2 regions of the Thermoanaerobacter uzonensis DSM 18761 genome follow, and region 2 is predicted to be linked to the other one. Evidence: riboswitches for the same ligand, from Rfam matches in the RefSeq annotation. Region 2 holds a riboswitch; the other holds the start of a gene.
What was found. A riboswitch is a leader RNA that binds a small molecule or an ion and turns the genes downstream of it on or off. The one in region 2 is predicted to bind cyclic di-GMP.
Positions count from the first base shown of each region.

Region 1: linked by a shared signal. The riboswitch ahead of BUB32_RS09785 (sigma-54-dependent transcriptional regulator) and the one ahead of gspE (type II secretion system ATPase GspE) in region 2 are both predicted to bind cyclic di-GMP.

Region 1 is NZ_FQUR01000016.1:14,073-19,405, forward strand. Features, by position in the region: gene BUB32_RS09765 (cob(I)yrinic acid a,c-diamide adenosyltransferase) at 1-69, opposite strand, end outside; gene BUB32_RS09770 (single-stranded DNA-binding protein) at 105-752, opposite strand; gene BUB32_RS09775 (Mur ligase family protein) at 864-1,406, opposite strand; gene BUB32_RS09780 (cell wall hydrolase) at 1,503-2,111, opposite strand; gene BUB32_RS09785 (sigma-54-dependent transcriptional regulator) at 2,280-3,611, opposite strand; cyclic di-GMP riboswitch class I at 3,674-3,761, opposite strand; gene BUB32_RS09790 (S8 family serine peptidase) at 4,116-5,333, shown strand, end outside.
Region 2 is NZ_FQUR01000008.1:228,728-234,060, reverse strand. Features, by position in the region: gene BUB32_RS04530 (peptidoglycan D,D-transpeptidase FtsI family protein) at 1-52, shown strand, start outside; gene sigK (RNA polymerase sporulation sigma factor SigK) at 121-816, shown strand; gene BUB32_RS04520 (YqeG family HAD IIIA-type phosphatase) at 880-1,380, shown strand; gene aroE (shikimate dehydrogenase) at 1,370-2,224, shown strand; cyclic di-GMP riboswitch class II at 2,228-2,311, shown strand; gene gspE (type II secretion system ATPase GspE) at 2,338-4,014, shown strand; gene BUB32_RS04505 (type IV pilus twitching motility protein PilT) at 4,020-5,069, shown strand; gene BUB32_RS04500 (type II secretion system F family protein) at 5,080-5,333, shown strand, end outside.

The DNA.
Region 1 (5,333 bases), on a different contig from region 2:
AAGACCAATAGAAGCCGTAGTCTTTCCTTTGCCATCTCCAGTATAAACTTGTATAAGCCCTCTCTCCAAAACTTATTCCCCCTTTGTCCTCTGTTACTTCCATTCTAACTCTTTTGTAATTCTTTTTCAACCACTTCCATCCTTGTAATAGAAACCTCATAAGCTACCTTCGTAACTACTCCATTTCCTAATTTTTTTTGGTATTCCCTACTCTGTACTCTTCCCCACAAACGTATACGATCTCCTATTTCCAACTTCTCAGAAAACCTCGCATTTCTCCCCCACGCTATGACAGGTATGTAATCAGATTTGTTATAAGGCCTATTTACAGCAATTAATAAATCAGTTATTTCTCTGCCAAAAGGAGTAGTTCTATAAACAGGTTTTTTACAAATAAAGCCGTCCAAAAAAATTTCATTCGGATTTTTCACTACTTCATCTTCCGACAATACCATCATGTCTCGAGCAAATATGGTCAAAATCAACTTATTTTTCCCCTCTTCTGGAGATTTTCTATTGTATGACCTCAATTGTCCTTCAATCTTTACCCTTGTGCCTACCTGTAAATTCATACCTTCAAATAAACGGTTAGAAATAGTAACAGGAAGATAATCTTTCGTTTCACTCAATCTTGGAACTTCCAAAATAAAATTAAAAAATTCTTCTCCATATAGTTCATGACTGTACTCTAAATCAGTAAAAATTTTCCCTACCACTACAACTACGTTGTTCTCCAAAAAGTTGCCTGCCATGTGTTCACTCTCCCCTTCCCCTTATGTGTCCTTCTAAAAATATATATTAAAATTAGCAAGCAATTATGACAGGTGGCAAAAGTAATCGTTAAAAATTATCTTTAAAATTTATCACTGTTCACTACTCTCAAAGGTTTTAACCACATTTTGTATATCTTTTATTTCATACCCCAAAATTAATAATACAGTTATTACAAATAATGAGTTATATATATTATACTGTCCAGGAACTTTTATTTCAACAGGTATTTCCAATGGCTCTATTAATTTGCCTTTTAAATTAAAAAAAGACCTTTGTACGCAATAATTAAATTCATAACCTTCTTCTTCATAAGATATTGAAGAAGCAGTAATGGAGGACTTTGGATTTAAACCACATGTTATAAGGGTAGAATTTATTCCCTGTGCAAAGAGTTTATTTGATAGCTCATCATCTGCATTTGTTATCATAATACCGCTCGGAAAATTATAAATATAATTTTTTAACTTGCGAAAATCCTCATCACATAGAATATCAGAGATAATTAAAATATCCGCTCTCTCTTTATAATTCTTTAACTCTTCTATCACTATTTCTTTAGAATGTACACAGTAGGATAAAAATTTTATAATTGAACTTTTTTCTGAACTTCCTCCTACAAATATATATACCATATAATCAGCTCCTATTTTTAATGCTATTCTTATTCTTTTACAAAAGTAAAATTTTATAATGTAAAATATATGCAATATAGGAAGGCTTATGCCTTCCTATATTGCAAACCAGTGGTGTCCTATCACATTTGTAATTGTCCTTGTCCATATCCACCAAGAAGTTGAAGTAGCTGGATTGAAGAAGTATAGGGCTCCTCCTGTTGGGTCCCATCCGGCTAAAGCTGCATCTGCTGCTTTAAAAGCTGTAAGGTCAGGTTCATGATTGAAAAATTCTCCGTTTGCCACAGACTCAAAAGCATCTGGCTGATATATAACTCCTGCTACAGTATTTGGGAAAATACCGCTTTTTACTCTATTCAAAATCACCGCACCTACAGCGACCTGACCCTCAAAGCTTTCTCCACGCGCTTCAGCATAAATCATTTTTGCGATTAAATATCTGTCAACAAGATAATTGTAATAAGCACTATTTTCATCTACTGGCACCACTAATTCTTCACCAGGATATATCAAATCGCTCCAATTCCCATTTGCCTGTTTTATGTTATTTACATCACTACCATACCATTTCGCTATTAAATACAATGATTCACCTTTTGAAACAACGTGGATTTTGTCGTAAGCGTATGCCGAAGTAATTCCTCCGACTAGCATTATAAATATCATTAAATATGCTACAGAAATTTTCAAAATTTTATTCTTCATCATGAGTTTCCTCCTTTCTATTGTTGCGCAATAGCAGGAGTTAATTCGATTACAATTATAAACTCTTCTCTTAATATTGTCATCCTTCGTATTTCCCGATAATCCACCATTAATTAAAAATATCTCCGTGATGATATATTATAGTGATATATTCTTAGATATACTAATCTATGGAAAATTCCCATTTTTTCTAAAATTATCCTCCAAAATGCTTTCTAAAAAGTTATTAATACAATCGATTATTCCCTTTTCAAGTAACATCCCCTTAATTCCCCTTTCTTTTAATTCATGATATTTCATAGCGATAAATTCATAAAAATCATATCTATCTATTTTCTTTTCTTTTTCAGGAGAAATGATTAAAAATTTATCAAAAACTACTCTATCATTTAGCCCTAGTTTTAAATAATTCTGAGGTAACAAAGTAAGATCAATTTTTAAAAAATTCCTATTTGTCCCATAGTTCATTAAAAAAGCTTTAGAGCAAATTAATTGAAGGAGGGATTTCAATTCCCCAATATTTCCCTCATATTGCAAAGACAAAAGCAAAGAAATTACTTCCGGATGTACAACAATATTTAAGTTTAGGCGTTTGGCTTCTTCTTTAAAAAGATAAATAATCATTTCAATTTTTTCTTCAAGAGGTCTCTCCTCAAAGGAAGGAAGTTGAATGACAACGGGTATTCTCCTCATAAAAGTCTTTAAAAGAAAGGAACCTGGTTTCTCTGTAGTAGCTGCTATAATCATTAAGTTAGCCCTTCTTTCAACAGTATCTCCTAATCTTTTATACACTCCTTTGTCAATAAGGTAAAAGAGCATCTCCTGGCCCTCTGGAGGTAGGCGGTGAACCTCGTCAAGGAATAATATCCCTTTATCGGCTTTTTCGACTAAACCTATCTTATCTACATCAGCTCCAGTATAAGCCCCTTTAACATGTCCAAACAAATGAGACATAAGAAGTTGAGGATTGTTATAGTAATCCGCGCAGTTTAACACTTCCAGAGGTCCTACCCTACCATTTTGAAGACTGAATTTGTACATCATCTCCGCGAAAAAAGATTTACCAGAGCCAGGCGGTCCTATGATAAGAGTGTGGAGCCCATAAGGAGGATATAATACAGCTGCTTTGGCCTGTTCTATTTGTCCTTTGAGGCTGCCATCATGTCCTATTATATTTTCAAAAGCACATTCTTTTCCTTTTCTTAAGTGTAAAAAATCAATTAAGTCTTTTAGAAGCATTTCTTCTTTAACCTTATTCCCTAAAAAATAAGCTAATCTATCTTTTTCAATATAATACACGGGTTTTGAAATAATTTTAACTATTTTCCCTTCTCTTACAAGATGATTTAAAATAAAAGACACATTGGGTCGAGCCATTTTTAAGAGTTGTGCTACTTCTTCTGTAGTGATTCCACCTTTTCTACTTATCAAAAAATTTTGAATATCAAATTCTTTACTTTTTTCTACAATAATATTATAAATTTTTTCCTTATTAGTCATATAAAACACCACTTCCTTAATTTATAAACCTCCTACCAAAAGGCAGGAGGTCATATATAAATGTTGGTAGCCCGGCTATCATAGCAAAACTATTGCATTAGACCCGTAGCTTTGCGTCCCCGCCTTTCGACGAGTTTGCCTTTTTCAACAAAAATTTATTTAATTTCCCTATATTACTATTTCGACATAAATATGAATTTTCCTTCTATTTTTAAAAAAGATTTTTTCTACATAATTCGTTAAATTTATACTAATTTCTAAATGTATGTGTTTATCCATTCTTTTGTGTATAAAAATGTGTATAAAAAATTATACATTTTAAAAACTTTTATACATTTTGTCCATATACAGTGAACTGGCATAAAAATTGCTTGAGTTTTATTATAGAAAATAAATCTTACAGAAAGGAGATGATAAATAGAAGAAAGAAACAGTTTCACTTAGCGACTAGAAGGGCTGACTTAAATTTAAAAAAATATTAAATTTTTAAGGAGGTAAGAAAAAATGAAGAGCCGACAAACATTAAAAGCTTTACTGGCCTTTGTGTTAATTGTAGCTTTAATGTCGCTAAGTGGAGTATTAGTCCAAGCTCAACCCAACTTAACAAACTTATCTGGCGACTTTCCAGCAAAAAATTACCCTCCTCAAATTCAAAAAGTTTTGATGCAAGATTCTAACAAAAACAAAATCTTTGATAACCTGGAAGCAAAGCTTACTGATAAGCCTGACAGTGCGGAATTCCCTGTCGTAATAACCTTCAACAAAAACATAGATGATAACGAACTATTGAATATTTCTAAATCCATTGGAAAGTTTAATATAAAGCACAAATACAAAATTATTCCAGGAATTGCTGCTACTTTAACTAAAGGACAAATAAACGCTTTGTCAAAATTGGATATAGTAAAGCAAATTGAGTATGATGAGCCTGTATATGCGACATTAGACACCGCAACAAAATGGTTTGGCGTTACAAAAGCGAGAAGTGACTTTGGCGTAACTGGAAACAGAGATGGTAATCCTTCCTCTTACTCCAAAAATGATATAGTAATAGCAATTATTGATACAGGCATTGATGGTTCCCATGTTGACCTTGCTGGTGGCAAAATAATAGGATGGCGAGATTTTGTAAACGGTAAAACTACCCCTTACGATGATAATGGACATGGGACTCATGTAGCAAGCATTGCAGCAGGAACTGGGGCGGGTAACAGCCTTTATACAGGTGTTGCACCTGGTGCGGCTTTGGTAGGAATAAAAGTACTTGATTCGAATGGAAGCGGAAGTATGAGTACCGTAACGGCAGGAATTGATTGGGCTGTTCAAAACAAAGATGTATACGGAATCAAAGTCATAAATTTAAGCCTTGGAACTTCTACAAGTTCTGATGGAACTGACTCTACCTCATTAGCAGTAAACAGCGCCGTAGATAACGGAATTGTAGTAGTAGTTGCAGCTGGAAATTCAGGTCCTGCAAGGTACACCATAGGATCACCTGGTGCAGCGGAAAAAGCCATAACTGTTGCAGCAATGGCAGATGTAGGAGAACTTGGATTCAACCTTGCAAGCTTCTCTAGCCGTGGTCCCACAGCTGACGGAAGGATAAAACCTGACATTGCAGCACCTGGATATAATATAACTGCCGCAAAAGCAAATTCTATAAATGGCTATGTGACATACAGTGGTACAAGCATGGCTACACCTTTTGTAGCAGGTACAGTA
Region 2 (5,333 bases):
TAAAGCTGCCCCTCTTTTCAAAGAAATAGCAGAGAAAATAATGAAATATTGATGTACGTGCACTATTTTAAATAAAACACATATAATAGATGTGTAATGCTAAAAAAAGGGGTGGCGGCAATGTGGGAAGTTGTTGTTGCAATTTTGGCATCAATTGTAAAGGAACTCTTAAATCTTGGTTACTTGACAAACACCAACTCTTTTCCCAATCCACTTACTCCAGAAGAAGAAAAGAAATATTTAGAGGCTTATAAAAACGGTGATGAGGAAGCGAGGAATATTTTAATAGAAAGAAACTTAAGGTTGGTAGCTCATGTTGTTAAAAAGTACAGTGGCACAGGTAAAGATATAGATGATTTAATATCTATTGGAACAATAGGGCTTATAAAAGCAATTTCTACTTTTGATTCTTCAAAAGGTACTCATCTTGCCACATATGCAGCTAGATGTATAGAAAATGAAATACTTATGTCTATACGAGCGGAAAAAAAGATGAAAGGAGAGATTTTTCTCCAAGACCCTATTGGTGTTGATAAAGAGGGCAATGAGATATCTTTAATGGATGTCCTTGGCACAGAGGAAGATGAAATATCAGAGCAAGTGGAGAAAAAACTTCAAATTAAAAAATTGTACAGTAAAATGAACAGCGTTTTAAAAAATAGAGAACGGTTAATTATAGAAATGAGATACGGGTTATATAATGGAAAAGTGAGGACTCAAAGAGAAATAGCAAAGATGCTAGGTATATCTCGATCATATGTTTCAAGGATTGAGAAGAAGGCTTTAAATAAGCTTTTTAAAGAGCTTTCTATGTAAAACTGTTTGTATTGACAGTTTATTTTTTTTTATTATATAATTTTAACTAAATGAGGTGAAGATATGTATAAAAAGTTAATTCCTGATATTATAGTGGAAAATATCTATGATATCAATTTAGACTTTTTAAAAGAAAAGGGAATTACCAGTCTTGTCTTAGATATTGACAACACTTTAGTGCCTCAAAAATCAAAATTTCCCGATAAAACGACTATTGAATGGCTTGAAAAAGTAAAAAAAGAAGGATTTAAAATTTGCCTTATTTCAAATAACACTAAAAGAAGAGTGAATGAGTTTAAAGAAAAAGTTGGTGTACCTGGAATAGCTTGGGCTATTAAACCGAGAAAAGGAGCTTTTAAAAAAGCTTTAAAAATTTTAGATGCTAAGCCTAATGAGACTGCCTTAATAGGAGACCAAATATTTACTGATATTTTTGGTGGGAAAAGAGCAGGATTGTACACTATTTTGGTAAAACCTTTATCTCAAGAGGAATTAGGGTGGACTAAGCTTATGAGAAGGGCAGAAAGACACGTACTTAAAAGGATTGAGGAATATGAAAATTAATGCAAATACTAAACTATATGGTCTTATAGGCCATCCTGTAGAACATAGTTTATCGCCTTTAATACATAACTATGCTTTTAATTCTTTAGATTTAAATTGTGTCTACACAGTTTTTGATGTTTTACCGGAAAAGCTTGAAGAAGCGGTAAAAGGAGTAAAAGCTTTAGGAATAAGAGGAGTTAATGTAACTGTCCCTCATAAGGAGAAAATAATTGAATACCTAGATGTGGTCTCAGAAGAAGCATTAAAAATTGGCGCAGTCAATACTGTAGTTAATGAAGAAGGAATATTAAAAGGATATAATACGGATGTTTATGGCTTCATAGATTCATTAATAGAAGCAGGGGAAAAAATTGAAAGAAGAAAAGCGGTTGTTTTAGGAGCTGGTGGAGCTTCTAAGGCTGTTTGTGTCGCACTTGCTTTAGATGGAATAGATTCGATAATAGTTGCTAATAGAAGTGTTGAGAGAGCAAAAGATTTGTCAGAGTACATTAAGAAAGAATTTAAGATTCCATGTGATTACTGCAGTATAAATGAAGTAGAAGAAATACCAGAAATAGACATGCTTGTTAATACTACAAGCGTAGGAATGTATCCAAAGGTTGAAGATTCACCTGTAAGTGAAAAAGTAGTTTCAAAGGCTAAATTTGTCTATGATGTTATATATAATCCTCTTGAAACTGTTTTTTTAAAATATGCTAAAAAAAATGGAATAAAATATTCTAATGGACTTTCTATGTTGGTAAATCAAGCTAATTATTCTTTCAAATTATGGACAGGGGGATTTTTCGACAAAAATTTAGTATACATGCATTTAAAAGAAGGAATTATGAATAATTTGTAGAATATTTTATAAAGAGTAGATGAAGTGAGGCTATATGTGGGCACTTTATGCCTCACGGATACAGTGGTGCAACCGGCTTTATGTCGGCTTTATTATTTTTGGAGGTATATTTTATGGCCAAGAAAAAGCTAGGAGAGCTTTTAGTTGAGGTAGGGCTTATAACAGAAGAACAACTAAAACACGCAATAGAAGTTCAGAATAAAACAGGAGAAAAATTAGGAAAAGTTCTTATTAAATTGGGGTATGTTACAGAAAATCAAATACTAGAGGCTTTAGAATTTCAATTAGGCATTCCACATGTAGATTTGCAAAAATACTATATTGACCCAGATGTGGCAAAATTAATTCCCGAGGCTGTTGCTAAAAGACATACTATTATTCCTATAAAAAAAGATGAAGATGGTGTATTGGTAGCAATGGCAGATCCTCTCAATATCTTTGCTATTGACGATGTAAAAATTTTAACAAAGCAAAATGTAAAACCATTGATTGCTTCTGAAAGTAGCATTCTAAAAGCTATAGATAGAATTTACGGAAGAGAACAGGCAGAGAAAGCAGTCCAAGATTTCAAAAAGGAATTCCAAAGTGAACCTGCGAATGAGCTGCCAAATGAAATTCTGGAAGAAGTGCAAAATGCGCCTGCTGTACGCTTTGTAAATTCTATAATTGAACAGGCAATAAAAAATAGAGCTTCAGATATTCACATTGAACCTACAGAGAAGGACTTGCGAATTCGATTTAGGATAGATGGACAATTAACAGAGGCTATGAGAACTATAAAAAGCACTCATGCTCCAGTGGTAACAAGGATAAAAATAATGGCAAGCATGAATATTGCAGAGAGGAGACTTCCACAGGACGGAAGGTTTGAGTTTGTTTCAAACGAAAAGAATATAGATGTGAGGGTTTCTTCTTTGCCTACTGTTTTTGGAGAAAAATTAGTTTTAAGGCTTTTGGATAAAGAAAATTTCGTGATGACAAAAGAACAGTTGGGCTTTGATGAAAAAGACGTGGCACTTTTTGATAAGCTGATAAAAAGACCTCATGGTATAGTACTTTTGACTGGTCCTACAGGCAGTGGAAAAACCACAACTTTGTACGCCATGTTAAAAGAGCTTAACAAACCTAATATCAATATAATAACTGTTGAAGACCCTGTTGAGTATTCAATAGAAGGAATAAATCAAGTGCAAGTTAATGAAAAAGCAGGTCTTACTTTTGCTACTGCTCTTCGGTCTATTTTAAGACAAGATCCGGATGTCGTCATGATTGGAGAAATTAGGGATACAGAAACTGCAGAGATAGCTATTCGCTCTGCTATAACGGGGCATTTGGTTCTTTCTACTCTGCACACAAATGATGCAGCAGGGGCAGTGACAAGGCTTATTGATATGGGTATAGAGCCTTATCTTGTTTCTTCTGCTGTGGTTGGAGTTATTGCTCAAAGGCTAGCGAGAAAAATATGCGATAATTGTAAAATTTCTTATAAAGCTTCAGAGAGTGAGAAAAAAATACTGGGATTAGAGGAGAAGGAAGACATTACTTTATCCAGAGGAAAAGGATGCCCTGTTTGTAATAAAACAGGATATAGAGGAAGAATTCCTATATATGAGATAATGATTATCACTTCTGATATCAGAGAGCTTATAAACTCTAAAGCTTCTTCTGATGTAATTAAAGAACAAGCGGTGAAAAATGGAATGAAAACTTTAAGGGAAAGTGCCAAAAGACTTGTCTTAGAAGGAAAAACTACAATTGATGAAATGTTACGACTAACGTACGAGGATTGATGCATATGGATACAAAAGGACTTTTAGAATTAGTAGTTGAAAAAAAAGCTTCTGATTTGCATATAACGGTGGGAGTGCCTCCAGTTCTTAGAATTAATGGTTATTTAGAAAAAGTAGAAGGTGAACCTTTCACTCCTGGGCAGACAGAAGAAATAGTGAAAGATTTATTGACAAGTGACCAATTGCGAAAATTAGAGCAAAATGGGGACATTGACTTGTCTTATTCAGTTACAGGATTAGGAAGGTTTAGAATAAATGTCTATAAACAGAGGGGAAGTTATAGTCTTGCAATAAGGTCAGTAGCTTTGCGGATTCCTTCCATAGAAGAATTGGGGCTTCCTCCAATACTTAAAGACTTAGCTTTAAAGACAAGAGGGCTTATACTGGTGACAGGGCCTACAGGTAGTGGTAAATCTACTACGTTAGCTTCAATGGTGGACTGGATAAATTCTAAAAGGACATGCCATATTCTTACCCTTGAAGACCCTATAGAATATTTACATAAACACAACAAAAGCATAGTAAATCAAAGAGAAATTGGGCATGATGCGGCATCTTTCGCTTCTGCTTTAAGGGCTGCTTTAAGGGAAGACCCAGATGTTATATTAGTTGGAGAGATGAGGGATTTAGAAACTATTCAAATTGCCATAACTGCTGCTGAGACAGGCCATCTTGTTTTATCCACTCTTCACACAATAGGAGCTGTAAAGACGATCGATAGGATTATTGATGTTTTTCCTCCCCATCAACAGCAGCAGATAAAAATACAGCTTTCAAATGTTTTAGAGGGAATTATTTCTCAACAGCTTATACCTAAAAAGGACAACACTGGCAGAGTAGTTGCGACAGAAGTGATGATTACTACTCCTGCTATAAGAAATCTCATAAGAGAAGGGAAGACTTTCCAGATACAGTCGGCAGTTCAAACAGGCAGCAAGTTTGGCATGATGACAATGGATATGTCTATTTTACATCTGTTAAAAAGAGGAGTTATTTCTTTGGAGGATGCATTGAACTATTGTGTGGACCAAGAGAATTTTTCTCGCATGATATAGAGGTGATTATATGCCGTTGTATGCATATAGGGCAAGGGATATGGGAGGAAATCTCGTTACAGGGACTTTGGAAGTTGATTCTAAGTCTCAGTGCATTGACGTTTTAAAGCAAAAAAATTATTATATAATTGATATCAAAGAAGAAATTGTAAAACAGGATATATTAGATTTTGGTTCTTTTAAAAAGGTTAAGATAAAAGACATTGCTGTTTTTTGCAGGCAATTTGCTACCTTGATAAATGCAGGTATTACCATAGTGACTGC